DNA from 2 places in the Bradyrhizobium sp. USDA 327 genome. Region 2 is predicted to be linked to the other one. Evidence: predicted binding sites of a transcription regulator. Region 2 holds the regulator's gene; the other holds the start of a gene.
The links. Region 2 encodes PhoB, which activates phosphate uptake and scavenging genes when phosphate is short. Its sites were predicted from a motif close to TGTCATNNANCTGTCAT; they were not measured.
Positions count from the first base shown of each region.

Region 1: the regulator PhoB is predicted to act here: its motif matches at 3,238-3,254, upstream of phnF (phosphonate metabolism transcriptional regulator PhnF).

Region 1 covers NZ_JBGCCW010000001.1:7,757,817-7,765,020, reverse strand. Annotated here, with positions in the region: gene phnK (phosphonate C-P lyase system protein PhnK) at 1-118, opposite strand, end outside; gene ABIA42_RS36595 (alpha-D-ribose 1-methylphosphonate 5-phosphate C-P-lyase PhnJ) at 111-1,001, opposite strand; gene ABIA42_RS36590 (carbon-phosphorus lyase complex subunit PhnI) at 998-2,101, opposite strand; gene phnH (phosphonate C-P lyase system protein PhnH) at 2,105-2,713, opposite strand; gene phnG (phosphonate C-P lyase system protein PhnG) at 2,718-3,131, opposite strand; gene phnF (phosphonate metabolism transcriptional regulator PhnF) at 3,288-4,019, shown strand; gene phnE (phosphonate ABC transporter, permease protein PhnE) at 4,292-5,140, opposite strand; gene phnE (phosphonate ABC transporter, permease protein PhnE) at 5,137-6,021, opposite strand; gene phnD (phosphonate ABC transporter substrate-binding protein) at 6,095-7,024, opposite strand; gene phnC (phosphonate ABC transporter ATP-binding protein) at 7,088-7,204, opposite strand, start outside.
Region 2 covers NZ_JBGCCW010000001.1:7,578,578-7,585,781, reverse strand. Annotated here, with positions in the region: gene argF (ornithine carbamoyltransferase) at 1-440, opposite strand, end outside; gene ABIA42_RS35725 (aspartate aminotransferase family protein) at 440-1,648, opposite strand; gene ABIA42_RS35720 (GcrA family cell cycle regulator) at 2,107-2,619, shown strand; gene phoB (phosphate regulon transcriptional regulator PhoB) at 2,854-3,561, opposite strand; gene phoU (phosphate signaling complex protein PhoU) at 3,594-4,310, opposite strand; gene pstB (phosphate ABC transporter ATP-binding protein PstB) at 4,322-5,143, opposite strand; gene pstA (phosphate ABC transporter permease PstA) at 5,140-5,985, opposite strand; gene pstC (phosphate ABC transporter permease subunit PstC) at 5,990-6,979, opposite strand; gene pstS (phosphate ABC transporter substrate-binding protein PstS) at 7,157-7,204, opposite strand, start outside.

The DNA of each region.
Region 1 (7,204 bases), 180 kb from region 2:
CGAAGGAGACGTCGCGGCAGGCGGCGATGCGGCCGAAGGACTTGCTGAGGGACTCCGCCACCAGCAGCGGCTGGTCGTTTTCGAGCGTATCGAGGTCGGCCAAGTCTTGATCAACCATGTGAGCCCGCCTTTTCCTTGTACGGCGCAGCGCTGAGACTGCCATGATGGCCGGCGGCCTGGCGGCCCTCGCAATAATCGGTGTCCGAGCAGACGAACATCCGCCCGCCCTTGTCGTCGGTGACGATCTCATCGAGATAGGAATTTTCCGCCCCGCAGAGCGCGCAGGGCGCGTTGAAGCGATAGGGCTCGAAAGGGTGGTCCTCGAAATCGAGCGAGACCACCAGAGTATAGGGCGGGATCGCGTAGATGCGCTTCTCGCGGCCGGCGCCGAACAATTGCAGCGCGGGACAATTGTCCATCTTGGGATTGTCGAACTTCGGCGTCGGGGACGGATCCATCACGTAGCGCGCGTTCACCTTCACCGGATAGGCGTAGGCGGTCGCGATATGGCCGAAGCGGGCGATGTCCTCGTAGAGCTTCACATGCATCAGGCCGTACTCGGCAAGCGCGTGCATGCGCCGCGTCTCGGTCTCGCGCGGCTCGAGGAAACGCAACGGTTCGGGGATCGGCACCTGATAGACCAGCACCTGGTTTTCATTCAGCGCCGTCTCCGGGATGCGGTGACGGGTCTGGATCACCGTCGCCTCCGCCGTCGCGGTCGTCGTCGCAACGCCTGCGGTCTTGGCGAAGAACTTTCGGATCGAGATCGCGTTGGTGGTGTCGTCGGAGCCCTGGTCGATCACCTTGAGCACGTCCTGGGGACCGAGGATCGCGGCGGTGACCTGCACGCCGCCGGTGCCCCAGCCATAGGGCATCGGCATCTCGCGGCTGGCGAACGGCACCTGGTAGCCGGGAATGGCGATCGCTTTCAGGATCGCGCGACGGATCATCCGCTTGGTCTGCTCGTCGAGATAGGCGAAATTGTAGGCGGGCGCGTTCATTCCGCGGCTTCCTTCATGGCATCAGGCGCATTGGCATCCGCGAACTCCTGCCGCAGCTTGCGCAGCAGGCCCAGCTCGGACTGGAAGTCGACATAATGCGGCAGCTTCAGATGCTCGACGAAGCCTGTCGCCTGGACGTTGTCCGAATGCGACATCACGAATTCTTCGTCTTGCGCAGGGGCGAGCGCCTCCTCGCCGAGCTCGCGGGCACGCAGTGCGCGATCGACCAGCGCCATCGACATGGTCTTGCGCTCGCTCTGGCCGAAGGCAAGGCCGTAGCCGCGGGTGAAGCACGGCGCTTCGGTCGCGGAACCCTTGAACTGGTTGACCATCTGGCACTCGGTCAGCTCGATCGAACCAAGCGGCACGGCGAAGCCGGCGTCTTCCGCGATGAACTCCACCTCGACCTCGCCGAAGCGGATCTCGCCGGCGAAGGGATGGTTGCGGCCATAGCCGCGCTGGGTGGAATAGCCCATCGCCAGCAGGAAGCCTTCGTCGCCACGCGCCAGATTTTGCAGGCGCAGGTCGCGATCCGCCGGGAAATTCAGCGGCTCGCGGGTGAGATCGCCGACCGGCGCGCCGTCCTCGGCCCGGGGCGAGGGTTCGATCAATCCGTCGCGACCGAGAATGTCGGTGACGCGCGGCGTTGGCGCGGTGGGCGCTTCAGCCGTCGCCGGGGCGTCGGGAACGAAGCCTTCGGCGAGCGAGGGATCGAGCAGGCGATGCGTGTAGTCGAAGGTCGGCCCGAGGATCTGCCCGCCGGGAATGTCCTTGAAAGTCGAGGACACCCGCCGTTGCACCCGCATGGCGCCGGTGTCGACCGGCTCGCTGGCGCCGAAGCGCGGCAGCGTGGCGCGGAAGGCGCGGACCAGGAAGATCGCTTCGATCAGATCGCCGCGCGCCTGCTTGATCGCAAGCGCCGCGAGCTCGCGATCGTAGAGCGAGCCCTCGCTCATGACGCGGTCGACGGCGAGGCCGAGCTGCTCCGAGATCTGGTCGAGCGTGACCTCCGGAACGTTCTGGTCGCCGCGCCGCTTATGCGCGAGCAGGCGATGGGCGTTCTCGATGGCGCGTTCGCCGCCCTTGACTGCGACATACATACTTCAGCTTCCTTTGCTCACGACGCGCGTGGTGCGCGGGATCGCAACCACGGCGTCATCGGCGACCAGCACCACATCGCTGCCGCGCGGAAACAGCGCCTCGTTGATCCGCAGGCGTTCGAACAGGTCGAAAGGCTTGATTGACGCCTGCAGCGTCGCGACACCGTCGATGCCGGGGCCGCGCAGCTCGAAGCCGCGCCCGGAGGCCAGGCTATCGACCTGAATGATCACCGTGGTCGAACGATCCGGGTATTCGCTCGTCCCGAGCGCAAACCGATCGAGCGGCGGAAGCGCCGTGCCGTCGCTGATCAGCGCGAAGCTCGCGATCGAGCAATCCCGCACCACCGGCGCGCCGGTATGAAATTTCAGCCACTTTACCAGGTCGGAGCTTTCCACCATCCGCGCATCGAGCCAGAGCGGCGTGTCGTGGTCGAACAACGTGAGCGCGATCGCGGCGGTGCCGCGCATCATCGGCCCCGGCGCTCCGGCCATCGGCACGATGCGCTGAACCGAGCCCGGCCGCGCCATGGCATCCATGACGGAGCGAAAGGTCGATTGCGCCGACAGCACCTTGTCGGCGAAAGCCGGCGGCAGTTCCGCAATCGTGGTCATGATCTCACCCCTCACCGCGCACCATGGTGTAGAAATCAACCTTCGTCGCAGCGATCTCGGCCGCCGCCTGCTTGCGCCTGATCATCAGCTGCTTGCGCAACGGCGCGACAACGTCCCGCTCCACCGCTCCGCCGTGATCACGCGACTGCACCAGCGCATCGCACAGCGCGATCAGCCGCGCCTTCTCACCGTCGCGGCCGAGCGCGTAGCCGAACCCGACCTCACCGCTCGCAAGCCGCACCGCGGCGCGCGACACCGTGGCTTCGCCGAGATTGAACGGCGCGCCGTCGCCGCCGACCCGGCCGCGCAGCATGACGAGCCCGTTTTCCGGCGCGCGCAGATCCTGGTGGGCCGGGAGGGCCAAGTTGCGGAGGCGAGCGGCGATCTCGCCCGCCTCCGCGTGCGCCAGCACCGCCATAGCGGCCTTGCGCTGGGCTTGCTGATTGTTGTGCTGCGTCACTGGTCCACCGAACTTGCCGCATTGAAGTTGTCTATGATAATAGACAACTTAATACGGACGCGCCATGACTGTTTCGTGACAATGATGTGATTTTCGGAGTAGGCTTCCCGCGACATGAGCATGCAGGACACAGCCTCCTCGGGCGTCGCGCTATGGCTCCTCGTTGCCGACGGCATCGAGCGCGGCATCGCCGACGGCCGCTTTGCGGCCGGCGACAAGCTGCCTGGCGAGATGGAGATCGCCGAAACCTATCGCGTCAACCGCCACACCGTGCGGCGCGCGCTGGCAGCCCTCGCCGAGCGCGGCCTGGTGCGGGCCGAGCGCGGCAGCGGAACCTATGTCGAGGCGCAGAAGCTCGCCTATCCGCTGCGCTCGCGCACACGCTTTTCCGAGATCGTCGGTGCGGGCGGCCGGGAACCGCATGGGCGGCTGATCGATGCGACCGACGATATCGCGACGCGCGAGCTCGCACGGGAGCTGGGACTGAAGACCGGCGCGCCCTTGGTGCGGATCGAGGCGATCCGCCTCGCCGACCGCACGCCGATCTGCGTGTCCACCACCTGGCTGTCGGCGGAGCGGTTTCCGGACGCCGGCGCCGTGTTCGCGGCGACGCGCTCGATGACGAAGCTGCTGGCGCATTACGGCGTGCGCGACTATCGCCGCGGCGCAACCCGAATCACGGCCGGCATCGTCGATGCGACCGATGCCGCACGGCTTGATCTGGCGCTGGGTCGGCCGATCCTGGTGGTGGATGCTACCGACAACGATCTCACGGGCAAGCCGCTGCTGACGAAGCACTCGCGCTTTGCGGCGGAACGGGTGGAATTTCTGGTGGAGAACGGGTGAGATGCCTGCTCTCCCTCCCCAGTTCTTATGCGGGGCTATCGCATATGAGTTCGTTCTTGGCAGGGGCCTGAGCGAGCGCCTCGTCCTTCGAGACGACCGCTTCGCGGTCTCCTCAGGATGAGGCTGAGCGGCATCTTCGCTTGTGGAAACTGCTGTCACGCACTCGGTCCTCATCCTGAGGGCCCGCCAAAGGCGGGCGTCTCGAAGGATGGCCGCAGGGAAAAGCTCTCGAATGCGATCGCCCTGCGTTCTTGCGAGGAGAGGCGGAGGACCTACACCGCAGCCCGCCTGCCAATGATCGCAAAGCGCAGCTTGCCCGAGATGAAATCGATCGCGGCCACCGCAACCAGGATCATCAGGATCAGGAACGAGACCTTCTGCCATTCCAGCACGCGGATCTGCTCGGCCAGTTGCAGGCCTATGCCGCCGGCGCCGACGATGCCGATGATGGTGGCCGAGCGGGTGTTCGATTCGATGTAGTAGAGCACTTGGCCGGCGATGACGGGCAGCACCTGCGGCATCAGGCCGAAGCGGATCTCGTGCACGGCACTGCCGCCGGAGGCGCGGATGCCCTCGACCTCCTTCTGGTCGGCGCCCTCGATCGCCTCCGAGAACAGTTTGCCGAACGCACCGAAATCCGACACCGCGATGGCGAGCACGCCGGCAAACGGGCCGAGCCCGACCACGTTGATCCACACCAGCGCCCAGATCAGCGTATCGACGCCGCGAATCGAATCGAGGAAGCGCCGGACCGGGAAGCGAAAGAAACCCGACGGCACGATGTTGCGCGCCGCAAGCAGGCTCACCGGCAGCGCGAACAGTGCGGCGAGCGTGGTACCGAGCAGCGCGATCGACAACGTCTCGCCGAGCGCCTTGAGATACAACGGCAGCGATGAACCGGGATCTGGTGGGATCATCATCATCGTGATCCAGCCGAGCTGGCTGACGCCGGCAACGAGGCGCGACGGTGAAAAGTCGAGGTCGACCAGCCCGAACACCAGAACTGCGAGCGCGACGGCGATCATCGCCGGCGTCGCGAGACGCGCGGACGCCGGCCGGCTGAAGACATCAGGATAGCGCGCGCGAAGCTGTGCCGTATCGACTTCGGGATGGTGGCTCATGTCCGTGCCTCTCTGCCGAACAGGCGGCCACGCAGCCAGCCGGTGCCGATGTCGATGAGGAAGACCGTGACGATGATGGTCAGGAGGATCGCGCTGACGTCGGAATAGTAGAACTTGCGGATCGCAACAATCAGCTCCATCCCGATGCCGCCGGCCCCGACAAAGCCCATCACCGAGGCTTCTCGCACATTGATCTCGAAGCGCAGCAGCGCGTAGCTGACATAGCCCGCGATCACCTGAGGCAGCACGGCAAAACGCATGCAGGACAGCCAGCTTGCCCCGGTCGAGCGCACGCCTTCGACCGGCCTCATGTCGGCATTCTCGACGATCTCGGAGAACTGTTTGCCGAGCGCGCCGGTCGAATGGATGGCAATCGCCAGCACGCCAGCCATCGGCCCCAGACCGAAGGCGATGACGAAGATCAACGCGAACACGATGCTCGGCACGGTACGGGCGAACTCGAGCAGGCGGCGCACCACGAAGAGCAACCAGCGCGCCGGCGCGGTGTTTTCGGCGGCGAAGAAGTTCAGCGCAACCGCGAAGAGCGCGCCAATCAGCGTGCCGACATAACTGATCAGCAGCGTCTCGCCCAGGAGCTTCAGCCATTTGTGCCAGCCCCAGAACCATTCGCCGATGTCGGTCCAGACGCGCTGGCCATTGTCGAGCGTGAAGATGCGATCGAAGTAGCTGACGAAATTGCCGAAATGGGCGAAGAAGGTGCGCAAGTTCACTTCGGCGCCGATCGCAGCGACGAGCAGCGCGGCGATAAACAGCGCAGCGCCAAGCAGCAGGCGCAACCGCTTGCGCGCGACCGCCTTGCGGTAAGCCGCATTCAGCGCAGCCAACTGTTGCTCGGGAAGGATCGAGACTGCGATGGTCATTCGGTCGGAGGCGAGCCAGTCATGGAAAGAGCCGGGTCGATTGACCCGGCTCGAGGTCCGTTGTCCCGAGCGATCAGGACGCCTTCTTGCGCAGATGGTCGACGAACTTAATCAGCTCGATCGTCTTGTTGTAGTCTTCGTTCGTGACCGGATCCCAAGGCTTGTTCTTGCCGTCGGAGAGCTTCTTGAAGGCCTCGGGGTCCTTCTGCGCGGCGTCCAGGAACGTCTTCTTGATCGCAGCCTTCATGTCGTCCGGGAGATCGCTGAGATAGGCGACGGGCGAGTTGATGATCATGTCCGACTTCACGACGATACGGAAGTCCTCCTTCTTCATCGGCGTGCCGTCGGCATTCTTCAGCATGCCCTTGGTGAGCATGCGGGTCAGGTTGGAATCGTCATCGGCGTTCCACCAGTTGGCGGCGACATCCACGGTGCCTTGCGCGAGCGCCAGCACCGCATTTTCATGGCTGCCTGTGAAGACGACCTTTGAGAAATAGGCCTCGGGATCGACGCCCATCTGGTTCAGCTTGAAGCGGGGCATGTTGTTGCCCGACGTCGAGTTCGGGTCGACGAGCCCGAGGTTCTTGCCCTTGAGGTCCTCGACCTTCTGGTAGGGCGATTTCGCGAGCACGTAGAAGACCGAGTAGTAGCCCTTTGAGCCGTCAGCATTGACCTCGATCGCGAACGCATCGGTCTTGACACCGGTCAGCCGGGCGCGGGCAAAGGCTGCAGGGCCGTAATAGCCGATGTGAATGTTTCCGGCGCGCTGGCCTTCGATCACGGCGGCATAGTCATTGGCGACGCGTAGCGTGACCTTCGTGCCGAGCTCCTTCGACAGATAGTTGATGAAGGGCGTAAAGCGCTCGGTGACGCCGGAGGCGTTCTCGGCGGGAACCACGGCGAGAGTGATCTCCGGGTATTTCTTCCGCCAGTCTTCGGCGGAGGCGGAGGCGGTGAAGGCCAGGGCCGCGGCACCGGCAAGAATCAATCGACGAGTAATCATGATACCCCTCTTCTTCAGCTGGAGTTCTTTTAACGCGAAACGTTGAATATACGCTTCCGCCGCTCAGGCGGCGGCAGCGCTGCCGAGCGCCGGAACACCCTCGGGCGCGGCGGTCGGCGCACCGCCCATGACCTCGTTGGCTTCCAGATCGTAGAGCTCCCGCGCAATCCGATCTGTCAG
Region 2 (7,204 bases):
GTCATGAGGTCGGCCATCACCTGGCAGGGATGCGACCGCCGCGTCAGGCCGTTGATCACGGGCACGGTCGCATAGGCCGCGAGCTCCAGCAGCGCCTCGTGATTGAGGATGCGGATCATGATGGCGTCGACATAGCGCGACAGCACCCGCGCGGTGTCGGCGATGGTCTCGCCGCGACCGAGCTGCATCTCGGCGCCGGTGAGCATGATGGGCTCGCCGCCGAGCTGGCGCATGGCGACATCGAACGACACCCGCGTCCGCGTCGAGGGTCGCTCGAAGATCATCGCCAGCGTCTTGCCTTCGAGCGGCCTGACCGGCTGGTGCGCCTTCTGCTTCGCCTTCATGGCGGACGAGGCGGCGAGCATGCTCTTGAGCTCCGACAGCGGCAGCTCGTTGATGTCCAAAAAGTGCTTTGGAGCTTTATTGGGCGTCTTGCTCATCAGCTTGCCGCCCGCTTGGTCTGGCTGGACGAGATCGCAGTGCAGGCGCGTTCGAGCCGCCCGACGCTGTCCTCGATCTCCGCCTCGGTAACGATCAAGGGCGGCAGGAAGCGCACGACATTGTCGCCGGCTCCGACGGTGAGCAATTTTTCGGCGCGCAGCGCCGCGACGAGATCGCCCGAGGGCACCACGGCCTTGATGCCGATCAGGAGCCCCTCGCCGCGCACCTCGCTGACGACATCTGAATGGCGATCGATCACGGAGGCGAGCTTCTGCTTCAGCAGCAGCGACATTTTCTGCACGTGGTCAAAGAAGCCGGGCTTGAGCATGACGTCGAGAACGGCGTTCGCAGCCGAGATCGCGAGCGGATTGCCGCCGAAGGTCGAACCATGCGAGCCCGGCCCCATGCCGCGCGCAGCGTCGGCGGTGGCGAGCACCGCGCCGATCGGGAAACCGCCACCGAGCGCCTTCGCCAGCGACATCACGTCGGGCACAACACCGGTACGCTTGTAGGCAAAGAGTTCGCCGGTGCGGCCCATGCCAGTCTGCACCTCGTCGAAGGCGAGCAATAGGCCGCGCTCATTGCAGAGCTCGCGCAATGCCTTCAGGAACGTGGGAGGCGCAGAACGAACGCCGCCCTCGCCCTGGATCGGCTCGATGAGAATGCCAGCGGTGTGCGGGCCGATCGCCTTCTTCACAGCTTCCAGGTCGCCATGCGGCACCTGGTCGAAGCCGTCCATCGGCGGGCCGAAGCCCTCGAGATATTTTGCAGAGCCGGTGGCGGCCAGCGTCGCCAGTGTGCGGCCATGGAAGGCGCCCTCGAATGTGATCATGCGGTAGCGCTCAGGATGCCCCTTGGAGAAGTGATGGTGGCGCACCAGCTTGATCACGCCTTCCAGCGCCTCGGCGCCGGAATTGCAGAAGAACACGAAGTCCGCAAAACTCTCATTGCACAGACGCGCCGCGAGCTTCTCGCCGTCCGGGCTCTGGAACAGGTTCGACATGTGCCAGAGCTTCGTCGCCTGCTCCTGCAACGCCTTGACCAGAGTGGGATGCGCATGGCCGAGCGCATTCACCGCCACGCCGGAGGTGAAATCGAGATAGCGATCCCCATTGGTTGCGATCAGCCAGCAGCCTTCGCCGCGCTCGAAACCGAGGTCGGCCCTGGCGAAAACGGGGAGCAAATGCGGCGCGGCGCTGTTCGTCATGACGTCACTTGAATGTTGCGGACGGTGTGACGCGCGCATTACGCAACGCACCATTGACCGGCCCGGAAAACGAAACGTGCCGCCTTTTAAGGGCGGCACGTAGGACTATCTTATGCCTGGCAAGACGGGTGTCAATGCCGCCCGGAAAGCCCCGCGAAACGCTGAATCCGTAGTCTTGCGGTGCCGATTTCGCGGGATTTTCACCACGGAACATGTGGACGCGAGTCGGCGGACTCTTGCGCGGGAGTCACGCCATATTGTAGCGTTTGGACTGTCAGATACGACATCTCGTGCAGCAGTTCTGATCCCTTAAGTCCTCATGTACCGGCGTAAACGTTCGGGCGTCTTGAGCGCGCCCGGCGAGCCTTAAGGGATTCTGGCCGCACGGGTTTTTCAAGGCTTAGGCAATCGCTGCGAAGGCCCCAGGATGGTAGGCGCGCAGCGAGGGAAAGGGTGCAATGACGGTTTTGACCTGGTCCGATGATCGCGTCGAGCAGCTGAAGAAGCTTTGGGAGGCCGGACTTTCGGCCAGCCAGATCGCGGCGGAGCTCGGCAATGTGACCCGCAATGCCGTGATCGGCAAAGTGCACCGGCTCGGCCTGTCCGGCCGCGCCAAGAGCCCTTCGTCGGCAGCGCCCCGGCCGCGCAAGGCGCGGCCCGCGCAGCACATGATGCGGGTGACCCGCCCCGTTGCCCGCGGCAACACCGCGCTGGCGCAGGCCTTCGAGGTCGAGGTGGAGGCCGAACCCGTCACCTACGACAATGTGGTGCCGATGAACCAGCGGCTGTCGCTGCTGGAGCTGAACGAGGCGACCTGCCACTGGCCGGTCGGAGATCCCTCGAGCCCGGATTTCTTCTTCTGCGGCGGCAAGGCGCTCTCCGGCCTGCCCTATTGCGCCCAGCATTCGCGCGTGGCGTATCAACCCGCAGCGGATCGCCGGCGCGCGCCGGCGAAGCCGGGCACGCGGTGAGTTTGCGGATTTAGCTGACTGCAGCCGTCACACGATGACGGCTCGACTTACTCGGTGTCATCCCCGCGGAGGCGGGGATCCATAACCACAGGGCGCAGTGATTGCGCGAGATGGCTACTGCGAGTCTTCGCCAAACCACGTCTTGTGGTTATGGATCCCGGGCTCGCGCTACGCGCGCCCCGGGATGACGGCCAAGATTGTTGCCGCGGCTCGCTAATTCGACATCCACAAAACTCAGGTCTGCTCCGCCTTCGCGAACCGATCGTCCAGCGCATAGCCGGCGCCACGCACGGTGCGGATCGGATCCTGCTCCCGGCCGAGATTGAGCAGCTTGCGCAGGCGGCCGATGTGGACGTCGACAGTGCGCTCGTCGATGTAGATGTCGCGGCCCCAGACGCTATCGAGCAGCTGCTCGCGCGAGAACACGCGGCCGGGATGCTCCAGGAAGAACTCCAGCAGACGATATTCGGTCGGGCCGAGATCAATCGGCCGGCCCGAACGCGCCACGCGGCGCTTGTCGCGGTCGAGCTCGATGTCGCCATAGGCGAGCACGGTGGCGAGCCGCTCGGGGCTGGCGCGCCTGAGCAGGCCCTTCACGCGCGCCAGCAGCTCCGGCACCGAGAACGGCTTGACGATGTAGTCGTCGGCACCGGTCGCAAGTCCCCGCACCCGCTCGCTTTCTTCGCCGCGCGCGGTCAGCATGATGATCGGAAGCTGCTTGGTTTCGGGACGGGTGCGCAGCCGCCGGCACAGCTCGATGCCCGACAGGCCCGGCAGCATCCAGTCGAGCACGATCAGATCGGGAATGTGCTCCTTGAGGCGGGTGTCGGCATCATCGCCGCGCATCACCGTCTCAACGTCATAGCCGTCGCCTTCGAGGTTGTAGCGAAGAAGCTCGGTGAGAGCTTCCTCGTCCTCAACCACCATAATGCGTGCGCCCATGTTGTCGTCGCTCCTTGGGTATTCGGCACCGTTTAGGTATTCGGCACCGTCGTGGCGAAGGTCGTCATGTCGCCCTTCGGCCGCTTGTCGGTGATCGCCTGACCCTCGATCATGTAGAATACGGTCTCGGCGATGTTGGTGGCGTGGTCGCCGATCCGCTCGATGTTCTTGGCACAGAACATCAAATGGATGCAGAACGAGATGTTGCGCGGATCCTCCATCATGTAGGTGAGGAGTTCGCGGAACAGCGAGGTGCAGATGGCATCGACTTCCTCGTCGCCCTTCCACACCGCCATCGCTGCCGGCAGATCGTGCGCGGCATAGGCGTCCAGCACCGACTTGACCTGCTGCTGTACGAGGTCGGTCATGTGTTCCAGGCCGCGGAACAGTTTCAGCGGATGAAAATCCGTCTCCAGCGCTGCGACGCGCTTGCCCATGTTCTTGGCGAGATCGCCGATGCGCTCGAGATCGGTCGCGACGCGCATGGCCCCGACGATCTCGCGCAGATCAACGGCCATCGGCTGGCGGCGGGCGATGGTGAGCACGGCGCGCTCCTCGATGCGCTTCTGCAGCGTGTCGAGTTCGGCGTCGGTGGCGACGACGCGTTGACCGAGCGCGACGTCGCGGCGGATCAGCGCGTCGACGGAATCGACGATCATGCGCTCGGCGATGCCGCCCATCTCGGCGACCAGGCGGGTGAGTTCCTGGAGGTCGGTATCGAAAGCCTTTGCGGTATGTTCAGAACCCATGTTCCGTCTCCTCAGCCGAACCGGCCGGTGATGTAATCCTGCGTGCGCCGGTCGGTCGGCGACGTGAAGATCTTGCTGGTGTCGTCGAACTCGATCAGCTCGCCGAGATACATGAAGGCGGTCTTGTCGGAGACGCGGGCCGCCTGCTGCATGTTGTGGGTGACGATCGCGATCGTGTAGTTCTCGGACAATTCCTGGATCAGCTCCTCGACCTTGGCGGTCGAGATCGGGTCGAGCGCCGAGCAGGGCTCGTCGAACAGGATCACCTCGGGCCGCACCGCGACGGTACGGGCAATGCAGAGGCGCTGCTGCTGGCCGCCGGAGAGCGACAGGCCGGAGGCATTGAGCTTGTCCTTGACCTCGTTCCACAGCGCGCCGCCGCGCAGCGCCTTCTCCACGCGATCGTCCATCTCCGATTTCGAGATCTTCTCGTAGAGGCGGATCCCGAAGGCGATGTTCTCGTAGATCGTCATCGGGAACGGGGTCGGCTTCTGGAACACCATCCCGACCCGCGCGCGCAGCAGATTGAGGTCGAGCTTGGGGTCGAGCATGTTGGTGTGGTCGAGCATGAGCTGGCCGGTGGCGCGCTGGCCCGGGTAGAGGTCGTACATCCGGTTGAAGATACGCAGCAGGGTCGACTTGCCGCAGCCGGACGGGCCGATGAAGGCCGTGACGCGATTGGTGCCGAGCGCCAGATTGATGTTCTTCAGCGCATGATGCTCACCGTAGTAGAAATTGAGGTTGCGCGCCGTGACCTTGGCAGGCGCCTCGGGCAGCGGCTGCGAGCCGGGGTGAACGGTCGGCGCGCTTACGGAAACAGACATTTCACTCATTTTGCGGTCCTCTCGGCACCAAGGATGCGGGCGCCAATGTTCAGGGCAAGCACAGTCAGGGTGATCAGCAGCGCACCGCTCCAGGCGAGTTGCTTCCAGTAGGCGTAGGGGCTCTGCACGAAGTTGTTGATGGTCACCGGCAGGTTGGCCATCGTCTTGTCCAGGCCGAGGCTGAAGAATTGGTTCGACAGCGCGGTGAACAGCAGCGGCGCGGTCTCGCCCGCGACGCGAGCAGTGGCCAGCAGCACGCCGGTGATGAGGCCCGAGCGCGCCGCACGGTAGGCGATGCGCTTGATCACCAGCGAGCGCGGCAGCCCGAGCGCGGAGGCCGCCTCACGCAGCGGGTTCGGCACCAGCAGCAGCATGTCCTCCGTGGTGCGCACCACGACCGGGATCACGATCACGGCGAGCGCCAGCGCGCCAGCGATTGCCGAGAAGCCTCGCATCGGCACCACGACCGCACCGTAGATGAACAGGCCGATGATGATCGAGGGCGCCGAGAGCAGGATGTCGTTGATGAAACGGATGACCGAGGTCAGCCTGTCGTTGCGTCCGTATTCGGCAAGATAGGTGCCGGCGAACATGCCGAGCGGCGCGCCGATGCCGACGCCGATCACGGTCATGATCAGCGAGCCGACGATGGCGTTGCGAAGGCCGCCCTCGGTCGATCCGGGCGGCGGCGTGTCTGCGGTGAAGACCTGAAGGTTGAGCCCAGCCAAGCCGTTGTAGAGCAGCGTGACCAGGATCAGCGCGAGCCAGGTGACGCCGAAGGCGGCGGCTGCGATGCAGAGGCCGCGGATGACGATGTCCCAGCGGCGGCGGCGCGAATAGATCGGGTTCATGGCTTCACTTTCCGGCCTTGGTTTCCAGGCGCATCAGCATCAGCCGCGCGGCCGCGAGCACGAAGAACGTCAGCACGAACAGGAGCAGGCCGAGCAGGATCAGGCCGGACTGGTGCAAGCCGTCGCTCTCGGCGAACTCGGATGCGATCGCTGCCGAGATCGTGGTGCCCGGGGCGAAAATCGATGAAGAGATGCGAAACGAATTGCCGATGATGAAAGTCACGGCCATCGTCTCGCCGAGCGCGCGACCCAGCGCCAGCATGACGCCGCCGATGATGCCGACGCGGGTATACGGGATCACCACGCTGCGCACGACTTCCCACGTGGTGCAGCCGACACCGTAGGCGGCTTCCTTCAGCACCGGCGGCACCGTCTTGAACACGTCGACCGAGATCGAGGTGATGAAGGGCAGCACCATGATGGCGAGGATCAGCGCGGCATTGAACAGGCTGAGATAGGACGGGGGACCCGCGAAGATCGCGCCGAGCACGGGCACGCCGTCGAACACCCTGATCATGAAGGGCTGGAAGGTGTTGGCCAGGAACGGCCCCAGCACGAAGAAGCCCCACATGCCGTAGATGATCGAGGGAATGCCGGCGAGCAGCTCGATCGCCATGCCGATCGGGCGGCGCAGCCATTGCGGACAGAGCTCGGTGAGGAAGATCGCAATGCCGAGACCGACGGGAATGGCGATCAGCATCGCGATGAAGGAGGTGACGAGCGTACCGTACATCGGCCCGAGCGCGCCGAGCACGGGCGGATCGGCCGAAGGGGCCCAGCGCTGCGTCCACAGGAACGACAGGCCGTATTCCTTGATCGCCGGGAAGGCGCCCACGATCAGCGAAATGATAATGCCGCCGAGGATCAGCAGCACCGAGATCGCGGAAAGCCGCGTGACCCAGTAGAAGGTGACGTCACCGAGCTTGAACGCGCCCAAGGCCTTGGCGCGATCATACGGTCCGGCGTCGTCGATTGCATCGCTCTGAACGGCCATCTCTGCCACGCCGATCCCCTGTTTTGCCTTACGCCATCTGCATGCCGCCAAAGGCGGTCGTTTTCGACGGTTTGCCGCGTCGTTCCGGGTGGTCTCAAGGACCCGGAATCCTGGGATTCCGGGCCGTTCTTTCACTCGCGCCCGCCGAGGCGGAGCGCGAGTTTCAGTACGCTGCAATCAGCTCTTGATCTCGGCAGCCCACGTCTTCTCGATCTGCTTCACGAC